One region of the Cryobacterium sp. CG_9.6 genome, then DNA from elsewhere that is predicted to be linked to it. Evidence: predicted binding sites of a transcription regulator. Region 1 holds the regulator's gene; each other region holds the start of a gene.
The links. Region 1 encodes HrcA, which represses chaperone genes, less so after heat shock. Its sites were predicted from a motif close to TTNGCACTCGNNNNNNNCGAGTGCNAA; they were not measured.

Region 1 (5,733 bases):
CCCCGGGGGAGACCATTGACGATTGGCGCGCGAGCCTCGAACACGCCATTCTTCAGGCTCCCGACCACCTGAGTGCGTACTCGCTCATCGTCGAAGAGGGTACCAAGCTGGCGCGGCAAATTCGTCGCGGTGACATCGTGCCCACCAACGACGACCAGCAGGCCGAGTTCTATGAACTGGCTGACGAGCTTCTGGCCGCAGCCGGCTATCACTGGTACGAGGTGAGCAACTGGGCAACGGATGCCTCCCACGAGTCTCGCCATAATCTGTCGTATTGGCGCAGCCAGGACTGGTGGGGAGTGGGTCCCGGCGCACACAGTCATGTGGGCGGGGTGCGGTGGTGGAATGTGAAGCACCCGGCCGCCTACGCCGAGCGCGTCTTGGGCGGGGTCTCTCCCGCTGTGGGGCGCGAGACGCTCGACGACGCCACGCGGGAACTCGAACGTGTACTTTTGCTCAGTCGCATCCGCACCGGAATTCCGATCGCATCGCTATCCGCAGCGGGACGCCACGAAATCGCCGGCCTCATCGCGGATGAGCTGGTGGACGCCCGGGCTGCTCTGTCGGGGACCCTCGAGCTCACGCTCACCGGCAGACTGTTGGCCGACGCGGTGGTGCGTCGCATCACCGACTGACGGTGGCGGCTAGCTCACAAACTTGAAGGACAGAGGATAGGTGTAGGCCTCACCGCGGTTGGCGGCGAGCCCCGCAATGATGCTGAAGACCACCGAGAGTACCCAGATGGCAACGGCCGTCACGTAACCGATCAGGATGGCCGTGAGAACGAACGACACCAGATAACCGATAGCAGCGGTGATCTGAAAGTTCAGTGCTGCGGCGCTCTGAGCGCGAATGAACGGGCCACGCTCCCGCAAGAGAAGGTATCCCACAAGAGACGGGATCACGTAGAGAAAAATCCCACCCACGTGGATCAGCGTCGCCCACAGCTTTTCGTCTGCCGGGCTGAGCGGTGCGGCGGGGGCTTTGTAGGGGTCAGCGGATGGCGTGGCATCAGACATTCGGTCTCCTGGATCGAGTACCGCGGTGTGGCGCTCTGCCACCGGCACACACAGCGTACCGGCAGTGTCTGGATTCTTACGGTTACTTGATCACTCTCAGGGAAACCGGGTAGCGGTAGCTGCCTCCCTCCTTGACCGCCATATAGCCCATGATCGAAAACACCACGTTCACGATCCAGAGGGCAAACCCGAGGAACGAGATGAGGAAGCCGATGCCGAAGGTGACGAGGGCCAGGAAGGTTCCGACAAAGAACACCGCGAACCAGGCAATCAGGAAGGTGATCTGAAAGTTCAGTGCTTCCTTCGCTTCTACGTTGGTACGTGGACCACGGTCTCGAAAGGTGAGCCAGATGACGAGTGAGGGAAGAATCCACAGGATTCCTCCGAGGTGGGCAAGAGACGCCCATTGAGTATCCGAGGCTTCCGTGAGCGGGACGACGGGGCTGGACGACGGATACGGGGGCTGTGGTTGGGACTGACCCTGACCCTGAGGTGGTTCTGGAGGGGGCTGGGAACTTGAATCGGTCATGATCATGCCTTTCAGAATGAACGGGTGGGGACCGGGTTATACGCATACGGTACTGCGACCCCAGTGTGGGGGCAATGGGCGATGTTGTCCGCAGCGCGTTATGATTAGCACTCAGGCGCTACGAGTGCCAGCAGATGGGTAGACGCGACGAGTTGGGAGGCGTGACGATGGTTTCTGATCGTGGTCTCGATGTCTTGCGCGTCATCGTTCAGGACTATGTGGCCTCTCGCGAGCCCGTGGGGTCGAAGTCCATCGTCGATCGTCACGCCTTCGGTGTGTCGGCCGCAACGATCCGCAATGACATGGCCCTCCTTGAGGAGGAGGAACTCATTGCCGCCCCCCATACGTCGTCGGGGAGAATTCCTACCGACAAGGGATACCGCGTTTTTGTCGACCACCTCGCCGACCTGCGTCCGCTCTCACCCGCTCAACGGCAAGCCATTGAAACGTTCCTCGGCCACTCGGCCGACCTCGATGAGGTTCTTGTTCGCAGTGTTCGGCTGCTGTCGCAGCTGACGCATCAGGTTGCTCTCGTGCAGTACCCCTCGCTGTCCCGCGCGCGGGTGCGGCACATTGAGCTCGTATCCCTCACCGAGACCCGCGTTCTCTCCGTGCTCATCACGGATTCCGGCGCTGTGGAGCAACGGGTGATTGATCTGCCCCGCCCCGTGGACGAGGCTACGCTCGTGCGAGTGCGGTCGCGCGTCATGGCCACCATTGTGGGACTCACCATGACGGAGGCCGCAGCCGCCCTGACCGCCCAGCCCCCCTTGCAGCCGCCGGAGGATCAAGAGTTCTCCGTCATCGTCGATCTGATCACGCTCACGCTCAGTCAGCAGGTGGCCGCAAACGGCCAGACCAAACTGGTCATGGCCGGAACCGCCAATCTGGTGCGCACCGAGGAAGACTTCTCGGGGAGCATCTACCCCGTGCTCGAAGCGATCGAGGAGCAGGTTGTTCTGCTCCGACTCTTTAGCGAGATGGCTACAGATCAGCACGGGGTATCGGTGAGCATCGGGCGGGAGAACGCCCCCTTTGGGCTCGCCGAAACCTCCGTGCTCACGAGTGGGTACTCCTCGAATGGCAACCTGGCCAGATTGGGTGTGCTCGGGCCCACCCGCATGGATTACTCCAACAACATGGCTGCTGTTCGAGCCGTGGCCCGCTATCTTTCCCGCCTCCTCGGCGAGAACTAGTTTCAGACTTCTCCATCATTCACCAGACAAACAGACCAATAGACAACAGATCAACAAGGAGAGCCACCTTTGGCTGACCACTACGAAGTCCTCGGTGTGAGCCGCGATGCGACCACCGACGAAATCAAGAAGGCGTATCGACGCCTCGCACGACAGTTGCACCCGGACGTGAACCCCGGCGCTGAGGCGTCGGAAACATTCAAGAGCGTGACGCACGCCTACGATGTTTTGAGCGATTCCGCCCAGCGGCAAAAGTATGATCGCGGCGGACAGGGGGGTGGCGCTGAAGGCCAGAACTTCGGTAACTTCGGCGATATCTTTGAAACCTTCTTTGGGGGAGGTGGCGGGTCAACGCGCGGCCCGCGGTCTCGTCGTGAACGTGGCCAGGATGCTCTCATTCGCGTGGAACTCGACCTTGCCGAGGTGATCTTTGGAACGCATCGCGATCTCGAGGTTGACACGGCTATTCTCTGCGATACGTGTAAGGGATCGTGCTGCCAGCCTGGCACCGCCCCGGTCACGTGCGACATCTGTCGCGGCACCGGCAGCATTCAGCGCGCCGTGCGTTCGCTGCTCGGCAATGTCATGACCAGCAGCCCCTGCGGATCCTGCCGTGGCTACGGCACGATCATCGCCACGCCGTGCACCACCTGCTCCGGTCAGGGCCGTGTTCGTGCTCGGCGCACCGTGCCGGTCGATGTTCCGGCCGGTGTCGACACGGGCCTGCGCCTGCAGATGCCCGGCAGCGGTGAGATCGGCCCGGCCGGCGGCCCCAACGGCGACCTGTACCTGGAAATGAAGGTGCGCCACCATGACGTCTTCAGCCGCGACGGTGACGACCTGCTGTGCTCCCTCGAGGTCGCCATGACGGGGGCCATTCTCGGCACGACCGTCAAGCTGAAAGCGCTCGACGGGGACGTGGACGTTGAGCTTCGGCCCGGCGTGCAGAGCTCCGAGATTCTCACGATTAAAGACCGTGGTGTGACGAAGCTTCGTGGCAGCGGCCGTGGAGACCTGAAAATTGGTATCCAGGTTGTGACTCCGACTCGGCTTGATCACAAGGAGCGCGACCTGATTGAACAGTTCGCCGCTCGTCATTCCGCACCGGCACCGTCGCTGAGCCAGTACCAGCAGGGTTTGTTCGCCAAACTCCGCGATCGTTTTCTGGGCTAGGCGCGGACCCTCATCGTGGCCAATTTCTATCTGGAACCACAGCTTCGTGCCGAGGACTGTCACAACGGGGCTGTGGTGAGCGTGACGGGAGCCGAAGCGCGCCACGCCGTAACGGTCAGTCGTATCCGGCCCGGTGAGAATCTTCTGATCGGAAACGGAGCCGGCCTGATGCTGGCTGGCGTGGTGGTCACGGCCGATCCGGCAGAGTTCACGCTGCGTGTGGAGACGGCAACAGAGGTGCCGGTGGTGACGCCACGCATCCGCTTAGTTCAGGCTCTGGCCAAGGGAGATCGTGACGAAATGGCCGTGCAGGCGGCCACGGAACTGGGGATCGACGGCGTTATACCGTGGGCGGCGGCGCGCTCCGTCACCCGATGGGAAGGCCCCAAGATCGCCAAGGGTCACGAGCGGTGGTCGAGCATCGTGCGCGAAGCGAGCAAACAGTCCATTCGGGCCTGGCTCCCCGAGGTGGGGCCCCTGTGCACCACCAAGCAGCTCGCCGTGCTTGCTGGGACCAGTCGCATGCTGCTTCTGGAGCCCACGGCCGCACGTCGGCTCACCGAGATTTCTGCCCTCGGGGACCGAAACCAGCCTGAGGACCGGGAGATCCTGCTCGTTGTGGGACCCGAAGGCGGCATTGCGCCGGGGGAGCTGAGCCTGCTCGAACAGGCCGGTGCCACCCCGGTGCGTCTGGGCGACACGGTGCTGCGCACATCAACGGCCGGACCGGCCGCCCTGGCAATCCTCAATGCGACCCTCGGACGCTGGTAGTCGCGCTTAAGATAGAGATATGTCTTCTCCCGGCGCAGAACCGTCCATCTTCAGTCGCATTGTCGCTCGCGAGATTCCGGCGACGATCGTGGCAGAGAACGATCACCTCATCGCTTTTGAGGACATTGCGCCGCAGGCGCCGGTGCACATCGTGATCACCACGAAGACCGCCGAGTACGCCAACGTTGTTGAGCTCGCCGCGGGGGATCCCACACTCCTGGCTGAACTCGTGCGGATGGCGTCCACCATCGCGGATGAGCGCACTCAGGGTGAGTTTCGGCTCGTCTTCAACAGCGGAGCGGCCGCCGGGCAAACCGTTTTTCATGTGCATGCCCACGTGATGGGAGTGCGCGACGACAGCGCCACGCTCGGTGAGGGGTCCCTTGGCTCCCTCTGAGACCTCTGAAACGCCCGGGACGCCCGAGACGTCACGGCGCGAGATTCGGCTCACGGTCGATGGAATTGCCATGGTGCGGCTGCTCGGACCGGAAGATCGCTACCTCGCCACCATCGAAAAGCAGTACCCCGGCGTGAACGTGCATGTGCGCGGCAACGACATCACCCTGATCGGGCGTGCCGATGAGGTTGAATCTGTGCGTCGCCTTATTGATGAGCTTCAGGTCATGATCCGAGACGGGCAGGATCTGGCCGAGGCTCAGGTGGCAACATCGGCTCGAATGCTGAGCGCTGACAGCCGGACGAGTCCGTCTCAGCTGCTCGGGGCACCGATCCTCACCGCGCGGGGCAAGAGCGTGCGCGCGAAGTCGCTCGGCCAAAAAGAGTACATCGACGCCATTGACGACAACACCATCGTGTTTGGTATCGGACCGGCCGGAACGGGTAAAACCTACCTGGCGATGGCGAAAGCCATCCGTGCTCTGCAAAACAAAGAGGTTGAACGCATCATCCTCACGCGTCCGGCCGTCGAAGCCGGTGAACGCCTGGGCTTTCTGCCCGGAACACTCACCGACAAGATCGATCCGTACCTGCGCCCGCTCTACGATGCCCTCGGCGAAATGCTTGACCCGGAGCTGATTCCCAAACT
Region 2 (5,733 bases), 740 kb from region 1:
CGCGCAGTGCCAGCCTCGAACTTGACGGCCACACCGTGGGCGCTGCGCTTCTCATTCGCGACCACACGGAGTTGCACTCGCTGCTGCGTCAAATGGATGGCGCCCAGTCGCTCACCGATGGCCTCCGCGCGCAGGCGCACGAGTTTGCCAACACCCTGCACGTGGTCTCGGGCCTGCTGGAGTTGGGCAGTGTCGTGGAGGCACGCTCATTCATCGAGCGGGTCGGCCGAGGCGGACCGCTCGGCCTGCGTGGCACCGACACCGTCATGAACAACCCAGAACTCGGCGCACTCCTGATGGTCAAATCCAGTCAAGCCCGCGAACTGGGTATTCGGTTGGAAACGGCTGAACTGAGCAATTTCAGTACGGTGGATGCCGCCTCCTTCTCGGGGGACCTCGTCACGGTCATCGGCAACCTCGTGGATAACGCCCTGGAAGCTTGTTCTGCCGGCGATCGCATCGTGCTCACTCTGGCCACAAACAACGAGGAGCTGGTGGTGGCGGTGGAGGATAACGGCCCCGGCATTGCACCCCACCTGTTGCCAACACTCTTTATCGAGGGGGTCAGCTCGAAAACGGCACCGGGACCAGACGACGCGAGTCAACGACTTCACCGTCGGGGCATCGGCTTGGCCCTGGTTCGCCGCGTAGCCCATCGTCATAATGGTGAAGTCTCGGCCGGCCGTGGCAGTCTCGGCGGGGCCGTCTTTACCGTGCGCCTGCCCCTGGCTAGCATCGACTCCTGTGCGAAGGGATCACGGTGATGACCGAGCCTCCGCCCACAGGTGTGGTGCAATCCGGGGGTGGCGCCCGGCGCCTCCGCACCGTGATCGTGGACGACGATACTGCGGTCGTGGATTTGCACGTCAAGTTCGTCGAGTCGCACCCGGCCTTTCAGGTCGTCGCGACAGCCCACAGCGGGCCGGGCGCCGTGCGGGCGATTCTCGATCACACCCCAGATCTCGTCCTTCTCGACTTTTACCTGCCGGGGCTCTCCGGGCTGGACGTGCTCCGCGACATCCGCTCACGGTCCCACCAGCAGCCCGAGTTCATTGCCGTCACCGCGGCTCGGGATGCCGACAGCGTGCGCCGAGCGCGGGTCGCCGGGGTAAGGCATTACCTCGTGAAGCCGTTCAGCGCCGCCGACCTGCGTGTGCGACTCGACGAGATCGTCACCGACCGCAGCCTTCTGGCTGTCACGGCTCCGGGCGCGGGGCTTGAACAAAGCTCGATTGATTCGATCATGACCGGCAGCATCCGTCGTACAGCGTCGTTGCCGAAGGGGCTGAGCCTGGAGACCCTCGACGCTGTGGCAGCCGCGCTGAACACCGCTCCCGACTCCACGGCGAGTGATCTGGGTGGGATTGCCGGGATCTCGCGGGTGAGCACCCGGCGCTACCTCGAACATCTCGTGCTCACTCAGCGAGCAGTTCGATCCCTTGACTACACGACCGCCGGTCGCCCCTCGGCTCGCTACCGCGCGATCACTTCAGGCGCTCCAGCTCACTAAACGCTCGGCGGGCAGGGCTGCACGGGGCATGCGGGCAGGCACAAAAAAATGGGCGCCTCCGGAAGGGAGGCGCCCATTTAGAGTGCTGTTGCGGCGGACTTAGAAGTCCATGCCACCTGAGGGGTCGCCGGCCGGAGCCGAGTTCTTCTCGGGCTTGTCGGCGACAACGGCCTCGGTGGTGAGGAACAGGCCCGCGATCGACGCTGCGTTGAGCAGCGCGGAGCGGGTGACCTTCACCGGGTCATTGATTCCGGCAGCAAGCATGTCAACGTATTCGCCGGTGGCGGCGTTGAGGCCCCATCCAACAGGCAGGTTGCGTACCTTGTCGGCGACAACGCCAGGCTCCATGCCGGCGTTGAGGGCAATCTGCTTGAGCGGTGCGTCGATGGCGACGCGCACGATGTTCGCACCCGTTGCCTCGTCGCCGAGGAGGTCAAGAACGGCCTTGCTCTCGAAGGCGGTCTTGCCGGCCTGGATGAGCGCAACGCCACCACCGGCGACGATGCCCTCTTCGACGGCTGCCTTCGCGTTACGAACGGCGTCCTCGATGCGGTGCTTGCGCTCCTTGAGCTCAACCTCCGTTGCGGCGCCGGCCTTGATGACAGCAACTCCACCAGCAAGCTTCGCCAGGCGCTCCTGGAGCTTCTCGCGGTCGTAGTCGCTGTCGGTGTTCTCGATCTCGTTGCGGATCTGCTGAACGCGTCCGGCAATTGCCTCGACGTCTCCGGCACCCTCAACGATCGTGGTCTCGTCCTTGGTGATGACGACCTTACGGGCGTTACCAAGCAGGTCGAGCGTAACGTTCTCGAGCTTGAGGCCGACCTCTTCAGAGATGACCTGTCCACCGGTGAGGATGGCGATGTCCTGAAGCTGGGCCTTGCGACGGTCTCCGAAGCCGGGGGCCTTGACGGCGACCGACTTGAAGATGCCACGGATCTTGTTCACAACGAGCGTGGCCAGAGCCTCGCCGTCGACGTCCTCGGCAATGATGAGGAGCTGCTTGCCGGTCTGGATGACCTTGTCCACGATGGGGAGCAGGTCCTTGATGTTCGAGACCTTGGAGTTGACGATCAGGATGTAGGGGTCTTCGAAGACCGCTTCCTGACGGTCGGGATCGGTCACGAAGTACGCGGACAGGAAGCCCTTGTCAAAACGCATGCCCTCGGTGAGCTCGAGCTCGGTGCCGAACGTGTTCGACTCCTCAACGGTGACAACACCTTCCTTACCGACCTTGTCGATCGCCTCGGCGATGATGGCGCCGATCTCGGCGTCGCCAGCAGAGATGGAAGCGGTTGCCGCGATCTCTTCCTTGGTCTCGACCTCTTTTGCGTTGGCGATGAGCTCGGCGATAACGGCGGCGGTAGCCTTCTCGATACCGCGCTTGAGGCTGATCGGGTCGGCGCCGGCTGCGACGTTACGCAGGCCTTCGCGGACGAGTGCCTGAGCGAGCACGGTTGCCGTGGTGGTACCGTCGCCGGCTACGTCGTCAGTCTTCTTGGCGACCTCTTTGACGAGCTCCGCACCGATCTTCTCGTACGGGTCGTCGAGCTCGATCTCCTTGGCGATGGAGACACCGTCGTTGGTGATCGTGGGTGCGCCCCACTTCTTCTCCAGAACAACGTTACGGCCGCGCGGGCCGAGGGTGACCTTGACGGTGTCGGCGAGAATGTTCAGGCCGCGCTCAAGCCCACGACGGGCCTCTTCATTGAATGCAATGATTTTTGCCATATGTGTAACTCGTCCCTCCCGGACGTTCCAAAAACGATGATGGGTTAGCACTCAAAACCGCAGAGTGCTAAGTCGATTCTGGCACTCTAGGGTCGAGAGTGCAAGCGAACACCCGGTGACGTGGGCTCAGCTCACGGCACAAGCTCGACGGACCCTTGGCCAGTGGGCACAAGCTCGATCCAGGTGTTTCCCGGCGCTAGGCGAATGGTGGCACCGTTGGCGTCCACGAGGCGAATCGGATCGGTCTGCGAGTCTTTCACCCACGTGGCACTGATCGTCTGGCCCCCCGTTGACACGGAGGCCTCCCCTGAGCCGATCATGGTGGTTTTGGGCACAGCGCCGTACTTCGTGTCAATCGCCACGCGCATTGTGACCACGTTGGTGGATTTCAGCTGTGCACCGTTGCTGTCGAGGTCGGCACCGCCCTCTTGGGACCGAAGGTACGACTGAGCGGTCGCGTCCCAACTCCAGCTCGGCCACCGCACAGTGGAAAAGCGCGTGTTGATGGCGCTGATAGGGGTGCCGTCCACCATTGCCGATGACGCCGCCATGGATGGCGCATAAGCAAATTGTTGGGCGGGTGCCGGCAGATCCATGTGACGACTGACGAGTTCACTCGCCTTCAGCACAACGTTGTGCGGTGCAGACTTGCTGCTGATGCGCGAAAAAAGGCCTGTCGTGTCCTCGTCGAAGCTCACGTTAAAAACAGGTGCGGCCCGGATCAGATCGAGAAAGCTCTGCGCTCCACCCGAATAGGCGGCAATCCCCCCGAACGGCGACATGATGTCGGGGTCCATTGGACGGATGGATCGCACCGGGCCAATCTCTTCTGGAACGTCAGAGTGCCACACGGCCACGTACCGGGTGAGGCCACCCTCAACCAGTTCTTCAAACACGATGTCGGTTCGGTCGAGACCGATCTGGGGTCGCGCCGCTTCGTGGTTATCGATCTTGGCGGCCAAGGACGGGTTCGTCAGCGCTCCAGCCGCCACCTCTGTTCCTCGCAGGGGAGCAAGCACAACCGGGGCTGGCTCTGCATACGTTGACTCCCAGCCCCCCGCCGTGGGGCTGGAAGTGGCCACTGGGGCTGCGCCCGTGCAGGCAGTCAGGAGCAGTGCCGGAACAATCACCGCAACAATGTGCACGAATCGACGCGGATGGGCAACCCAAGTTTTTGTTGTGTTCACCTCGACACACTAACGCCGCCCGTTGCAGCGGGCGGCGTTAGAAGGGGGTGTGCCTTAAAATTGGATCTTCAGGCCGGACGAACCGACTCGGCTTGAGGCCCTTTTGCCCCGGCGCCGACCTCGAAGATAACCTGCTGGCCCTCTTCGAGTACCTTGTATCCGCTCATGTCGATGGCAGAGTAGTGGACGAAAACGTCTTGTCCTCCACCGTCGACAGTGATGAAGCCGAAGCCCTTTTCAGCGTTGAACCACTTCACGGTTCCGTTCGCCATGTGTTACTCCTTGGTGCTGTAATTGCGTCGGCAACTGCCCATTGGCCGTACCGGGCCTGCCGCAGAACCTGCGATCATTTTGCCCGCACACATGCACGTTCCCACGCCGTGTATTCAAGCAAAACGTTTGACCAACTCAGACTTTAGCGAAGCAGCGCTGGAAGAAAAGGGGGTTGACGCGACGAAATACGGCCGCTAGTAGAACGATCGTTCTGCACCCTACGGAACGACGTAATCATTACCAATAACCACGGTCAAGTCGGCACCTGAATCGACGAAATCCGTGGCAAGTAGAATCTCCGCGCCGGGGAGCGATTGCGCGAGTCCCAGAGCCGCTCCTTCGAGCGCTGCATCCGCGTAATACACAATGGTCGTGGGCTGATCTTGAGAGCTGGCGTTACTCGTGGCACCCACGGTCCACCCTGCATCCGTGAGTGTCTGGCCAGCGGATGCCGCCACCCCGTTCGACGACGAACCATTGAGCACGGTCACCGAGAGGTCGGGGGCCACCGTGGCCGTCGGAGTCGGCACCGCAGACGGAGCGGCTGTCTCGGCGGGTGTCGCCGACGGAGAGATGCCGGGAATAGCGATATCCAGGCGGTTATTCAGCGAGAGAATTCCGACAACCCCAGCACCAATCAGCACGATGGTGACGGCCAGCGCCCACCAGAACGCCACCCAACCCCGCCCCGACCGGCCCGGAGCCCGATGAGCGCCCACTCGCGCAAGGTCGTGCGGAACGTGGTCAAAGCGGTCGTGTGCGTGATGAGTGGGCATTGGGGTCTGGTTCGGTCCTTGGTTGGGGTGCTGATTACTGATAGTAGGTGTTGAGGCCGCGGCCCGCTCGCGCACGAGCGCGAGCCTCTCGCATCCGCTGTAGTCGCTTCACCAAGAGTGGATCATAGGCAAGCGCCAGGGGTGAATCGATCAATGCGGCCAAAAGTTGATAGTACCGGGCAGCTGAGATGGCAAATTCCGTGCGGATGGCTTCTTCTTTAGCTCCGGGGCTTCTCCACCAGCGCTTCTCATGAGCGAG
Region 3 (5,733 bases), 870 kb from region 1:
TACCTCACCCGTGTGGCTGCGGAGCGGGCGTCGCAGCAGCAGCCCGACGACGAATCGGCCGACCGCGTGCGGCTCGAAGCGCCGGACATCACCTCCGCGACGCAGTAACCGCCGAACACGCGAGCTTCCCAGCACCACCGCGCCCGTTGTCGGTAGGCGCTACGGTACTCGCGGACCGGCGCCCCCCACATCGGTGGGCGCCACGGTAACGGTCGTAGCGGCCACCCATTTGCGGCGCGGTCATGCGCGCACGGCGTTCGCGATGCGCTGAGGGCACGCACAAGGGCCCCGGCGAATGCCGAGGCCCTTGTGTTCGAGCGGATGTTAGTTGATGCGCTTGTACGTGTTGTCGGCGTTGTACTCGTACACGCCGATGGTGGCCTCGGTCGGGTCGCCGTTCTCGTCGAACGTGACCGGACCGGAGAAGCCGTCGTAGTCGACCTGCGTACCTTCAGTGAGGTCGGCAGCACCGGCTGCGAAGTCGGTGACCGTGGTGCCATCACCGGTTCCACCGGAAACCTGGCGGAGGTAGTCGGCAATCGACTGACCTGATGTGTCGTTCGCCGCGTACGCAGCGAGGGCAATCAGGATGACGGCGTCATACGACTCGGCCGCGTAGCTGAAGTCCTTCAGCGACGGGTCCACCTCGAGGAGGCGCGTGGTGAAGTCACCGAGCTTGGCCACGTCGAGTCCGGGCAGCGTGCCCTTGGATCCGGTGACCAGGCCCTCAGCGAAGATACCGGAGTAGTCAGACAGGTTACCGTCAACGAAGTACAGGTTCTCGCCCGAGAAACCGGAGCCCACGAGTGCCGGAGTGATGATCTTGGCCTGGTCGAACGTGATCAGTGCGATCGCGTCGGGGTTGGCGGCGGTGACCTCGGAGATCTGGGAGGTGAAGTTGGTCTCTCCCTCGTTGAACAGGGAGGTCGCAACGACGGATCCGCCCGCTTCTTCGAACGTCTTCGTAACGGTGTCGGCCAGGCCGGTTCCGTACGCGTCGTTGAGAACAATCAGGCCGAGGGTGCTTCTGCCGTCCTCGGCGATCTGCGTGCCGAGAACTTCACCCTGCAGGATGTCGGACGGCGCCGTACGGAAGTACAGGCCCTTGTCCGCGTAGGTGGTGAAGTCGGCCGACGTGTTCGCCGGCGAGAAGTGCACAACGCCTGCGCCCGTGATCTGGTCGATGACGGTCTTGGAGACACCGGAGGATGCTGCTCCCACAATCGCGGTTACGTCCTGCGAGAGCAGGTCGGTCACCGATGTGGTGGCGGTGTCCGTCGTGGTGTCGCCGGAGTCACGCTTGATGACCTCAACGGTGATGCCGAGGTCGGAGTCGTTGATGTCGTTCACGGCCAGCTGCACACCGGCTTCTTCGGGCGGGCCGAGGAAAGCGAGGCCACCACTCTGTGGAAGCAAGGTACCGATCTTGAGGGTGAGGTCACGGGTGCCAGCCTCAACGGTCTTGGCGTCACCGCTCTCAGCGGTGGTCGCCGTATCGGTGGGAGTGGTGCTCGCACCCGAGGCGCATCCAGTGAGCATCAAAGCGCTCACACCAACCATGGCAATTCCAGTAAATACGGCACGAAGTGAGCGTGAGGCTGGTGCCTTCGCGAAAACACTCATGTTGCTCCTTGGGAGTAAGGGTATGTGAAAGAAGTACTGATGGCAGACGGGTGACTGCCGTTATGACACCATAAACAGTCCGGGAGACTTGTTCCATGAATTACGTGTTACAACTGCGTAAAGCGACCAAATCGTTACGATTGACTGCCCGTGAGGCCCTGATATTCGATTGTTTGCCCCTCCTGCAGCGCGAGCAGGCATTCCCCCCACGAGGTGCACACCGCCGGCCCCTGCAGCACGGCGACCCAGCCGGATTCCAAGGACGCAGCACCGTCGTCACCGGTGACGACGGCTGCCAGAGCCGTGGCGATCACGGCGTCGTAGGCTTCGGCCGCTCCAGCCGTGTCACGGAGCCCCGGATCGGCCGTCTTCAGCCGCTGGGCGAAGTCCTCGTTCACGGCCAGCGGTGTGCCACCGTTGACCAGGTCGTTCAACGACAACAGGGCTGCCGGAGCAACGGATGCCCCGAGCTCGGCCCGCGCCGCTGTCTGCGCGTTCCAGAGAACCGCGTCCACTGCCCGGCCGGCGAGGCTTTCGAGGGCTGCGGCCTCATCCCCGGCGGAATTGCGATGGATCAGTTGAATCGGTTGGCCCAAAACCCCACCCTGCGCGTCGATTTCACGCGCTGCCACCTCGGCGCCGGCCACCTGAGCCGCGCCACTTTCGGACTGATCACCGGTCAGCGGAAAGAGCGTACCGATACGCAGCAGACCGTCACCGGTGGGCACCGTGGCCGCGGGCGTGGCGGTTGCAGACGGCATCACCGGTTCGGGCGCGGAACAACCGGCGAGTGCGGTGACAATCACTGCGGCCACGAGGGCAGCAAAAAAGACGGCGCGGGGCATCGAAGTCCTCTCTAGACATCTTCCCCGAGCGTACTGGGGGATCAGACCGGTTCGAGGGACGCTCGCCGTGCAACCCTGCCCGCGGCAACCATGTCAATCGTGAGGATGATCAGCGCCACCCACACGAGGGCGAACCCCACCCAGCGCTCCGCGGGCATCGGCTCGTTCAAAATGAAGACACCCACCAGAAACTGCAGCACGGGTGCCGCAAATTGAATAAGCCCGAGCACAGTCAGTGGGAGACGACGCGCCGCGGCAGCAAACAGCAAAAGCGGAACGGCCGTCACCACACCAGCCGCGAGCAGCCCCAGTGTGTGAATCGTGGATACCGTACCGAACGTGAGGCCCGACAGGCTGGCCACCACCACGAGTTGAATGATGGCAACGGGTGCAAGCCAGGCCGTCTCCAGCGTGAGCCCGGTGACGGCGTCAACGCTGGTGCCCACCCGCTTCTTCATGAGGCCATAGAACCCGAAGGAGAAGGCCAAAACCAGCGATATCCACGGCAGTGTGCCGTAGCCCACCGTGAGAACGATCACGGCAACGACGGTGATGGCTAGAGCAATCCACTGGATGCGCCGCAGCCGTTCACGCAGCACCAACACTCCCAGCAGCACGGTGACGATCGGGTTAATGAAGTAGCCGAGCGCTGCTTCCACCACGTGACCGGTCATCGCGGCGAACACGTAGGTCTGCCAGTTCACAAAGATGAGCAGGCCGGCCAAGCCCATGGTGAGCATGACCCGGCGCTGACCGAGCACGTGCCGCAGCGCGCCCCACTTGCGAGTGAAGGTGATCAGGAGCAGGCAGAAGACCAGCGAGAACAGCACCCGCCACGCCACGACCTCGACGGCACCGGTGGGGGCCAGCAGCAGAAAGTAGAGGGGAAGAACTCCCCAGAGACCGTAGGCAAGAAACCCGTAGAGCAGTCCGCGACTGTTTTCGGATCGGCCCGGGGCGACGGCGGGAGCCGACAGCGTGGGGGTGGGTGCAGCATCCGTCATAACAATGTCCTGTCTACAGCGCCGTCAAGCCAGTCGCAAGTGTGCAATATGAAGTGCAACACACACGGGGTACAGAAAACTCCCGAACGGCGAGGCCATTCGGGAGTTCGTTGTACTGGTGGAGCACGCGCGAAAAGCTACCTAGCGAACAACGACCGCGAGAACGTCGCGAGCCGACAGAACGAGCAGGTCGTCGCCACCGAACTTGACCTCGGTTCCGCCGTACTTGGAGTAGAGCACCTTGTCGCCGACGGCGATGTCAAGGGGGACGCGGTTGCCCTTGTCGTCGATGCGGCCGGGGCCGACAGCAACAACTTCGCCCTCCTGGGGCTTTTCTTTGGCGGTGTCAGGAATAACGAGACCTGACGCGGTCGTCTGCTCTGCGTCGACCTGCTTGATGACGATGCGATCCTCGAGCGGCTTGATGGAGACCGACACGGTTGACCTCTTTCTTTACGAAGATTGGGTTAGCAGACTCACAACGAGAGTGCTAAATCGAGCTTAGGGCGCTTCTGGCACTCACGCAACGTGAGTGCCAGACCCGAGCGCAATTGATAGGTTTATTCAATGGAACGCACCGAGCTCGTCGAGCTGCTTTCGCCCGAAGGATTACGCCTGCTGGACTCCCTTCCGCCCTATGACACCATCGACGTCGTGCGTGTGGTGAGCGAGCTGCGCAAGGCGGGCCATGCACCGGGTCTCGTGGCGGCAGCACTCAGTCAGTCCCGGTTGCGCGCGAAGGCCGGTGCCAAGTTTGGCGAGTTTGCCAGCCGCATGCTCTTCACCGAGGCCGGGCTTGAGCAGGCCACTCGCCTGCGCGTCGCGGCCCTGCACGCCGGCCGGTTTGCCGCCCTGCGCCCGGGTCTCGGCCGGGCACCCCGCATCGTGGACCTCGGCTGCGGTATCGGCGGCGACGCCATGGCCATGGCCGCAATCGATCTCGACGTGACGGCCGTTGATGCCGACGAGGTTACCGCCACCGTGGCCAGCTACAACCTGGCTCCGTTCCCGCAAGCGAGCGTGCAGCACTCCCCCGCCGAAGAGGTCTCTCTCGACGATTTTGACGCCGCCTGGCTCGACCCGGCCCGCCGCACTGGTGGCCACACCAACACCTCCCGCATCACCCGCCCCGAGGACTACTCCCCCTCCCTGGACTGGGCCTTTGGCCTAGCCACACGGATGCCCGTGGGCGTGAAACTCGGGCCGGGTCACGATCGCGATCTCATCCCGGTGGAAGCCGAGGCGCAGTGGGTGTCGGTGGAGGGCCAACTCGTGGAGATGGGCCTCTGGTTCGGCGCTCTCGCTCGCGACGGCATCCGTCGGTCGGCCCTGCTCCTCACCGCCACGGGAGCCGTGGAAATGACCGCAACGGCGGACAGTGATGATGCCCCGGTGGGCGAACTCGGCAACTATGTCTACGAGCCGGACGGCGCCGTCATTCGAGCTCGGTTGATCGGCGATCTGGCTCGCACGCTGGGGGCGGAGATGCTGAGCGAGGGAATTGCGTACCTCACGGCCCCAACGCTGGTGCACACACCGTTTGCGAGCGCGTTTCGCGTGCTGGAGGCGCTCCCGGTGGACGAGAAGAAGCTCCGGCTGGCGTTGCAGGAGCGACGCATCGGCACGCTGGAGATCAAGAAACGCGGTGTGGACGTGGACCCGGCCACGCTGCGCACCCGCCTGAAGCTCAAGGGACCGGAATCGGCCACCCTCATTCTTACCCGCGCCGCCGGCCACCGTGTTGCGCTGCTCGTGGAGCGCGTGCGCTAGACCTGTTTGCCTAGGTCAGGCCAGAACCACCTGGGTGACGTAGAGAAACCAGCCGACGGCGAGCACGGTACCCACAACACCGGCCACAAGACCGCTCATCCACAGCACCTTGGCGCGGTACTCCAGAGTGCGCGCGATCAGGGCCAGAATGATGGCGGCCACCGAGACGAAGATGCCCCAGACGCCGATGATTCCGAGCAGCAGACCCACGAGCCCACACACCAGCGACGTGAGGGAGAGCCGTCGACGGGTGGTGTGCGTGTGCACTTCCGCGTCGGTGAAGACGTAGGGCACCCACTCCGTGGGCGCGGTCATCGTGGATTCCCACGCGAGTTCACCGCCGGACGGTGCCGGCCTGCGCGTGTGGTCAACCCGGTAATCGTCGTCGACCGCGTCAGCGTCGCGGTGAGCTCCGTTCATTGCAGTCCTCCGTGGTGCCTCGTGCGTGAATCAAAAGTTGTCGTAGTCGTACGCGCTGCCGAGGGAAAAGA

Region 2: a site for HrcA is predicted at 3,283-3,309, ahead of groL (chaperonin GroEL). Genes of this name have one in related genera too.
Region 3: a site for HrcA is predicted at 3,985-4,011, ahead of groES (co-chaperone GroES). Genes of this name have one in related genera too.

What each region holds. Positions count from the first base shown of each region.
Region 1 covers NZ_JARXUZ010000001.1:2,070,127-2,075,859, reverse strand. The annotation lists gene hemW (radical SAM family heme chaperone HemW) at 1-635, shown strand, start outside; gene H4V99_RS09550 (DUF4870 domain-containing protein) at 645-1,019, opposite strand; gene H4V99_RS09545 (DUF4870 domain-containing protein) at 1,102-1,548, opposite strand; gene hrcA (heat-inducible transcriptional repressor HrcA) at 1,716-2,744, shown strand; gene dnaJ (molecular chaperone DnaJ) at 2,814-3,917, shown strand; gene H4V99_RS09530 (16S rRNA (uracil(1498)-N(3))-methyltransferase) at 3,933-4,688, shown strand; gene H4V99_RS09525 (HIT domain-containing protein) at 4,708-5,085, shown strand; gene H4V99_RS09520 (PhoH family protein) at 5,156-5,733, shown strand, end outside.
Region 2 covers NZ_JARXUZ010000001.1:2,807,602-2,813,334, forward strand. The annotation lists gene H4V99_RS12855 (sensor histidine kinase) at 1-764, shown strand, start outside; gene H4V99_RS12860 (response regulator) at 764-1,510, shown strand; gene groL (chaperonin GroEL) at 1,610-3,238, opposite strand; gene H4V99_RS12870 (DUF3048 domain-containing protein) at 3,370-4,425, opposite strand; gene H4V99_RS12875 (cold-shock protein) at 4,494-4,697, opposite strand; gene H4V99_RS12880 (LytR C-terminal domain-containing protein) at 4,917-5,474, opposite strand; gene H4V99_RS12885 (DUF3263 domain-containing protein) at 5,509-5,733, opposite strand, start outside.
Region 3 covers NZ_JARXUZ010000001.1:2,937,462-2,943,194, forward strand. The annotation lists gene H4V99_RS13480 (glycerol-3-phosphate dehydrogenase/oxidase) at 1-108, shown strand, start outside; gene H4V99_RS13485 (ABC transporter substrate-binding protein) at 325-1,623, opposite strand; gene H4V99_RS13490 (ABC transporter substrate-binding protein) at 1,758-2,468, opposite strand; gene rarD (EamA family transporter RarD) at 2,510-3,472, opposite strand; gene groES (co-chaperone GroES) at 3,614-3,910, opposite strand; gene H4V99_RS13505 (class I SAM-dependent methyltransferase) at 4,040-5,242, shown strand; gene H4V99_RS13510 (hypothetical protein) at 5,258-5,662, opposite strand; gene H4V99_RS13515 (DUF4190 domain-containing protein) at 5,693-5,733, opposite strand, start outside.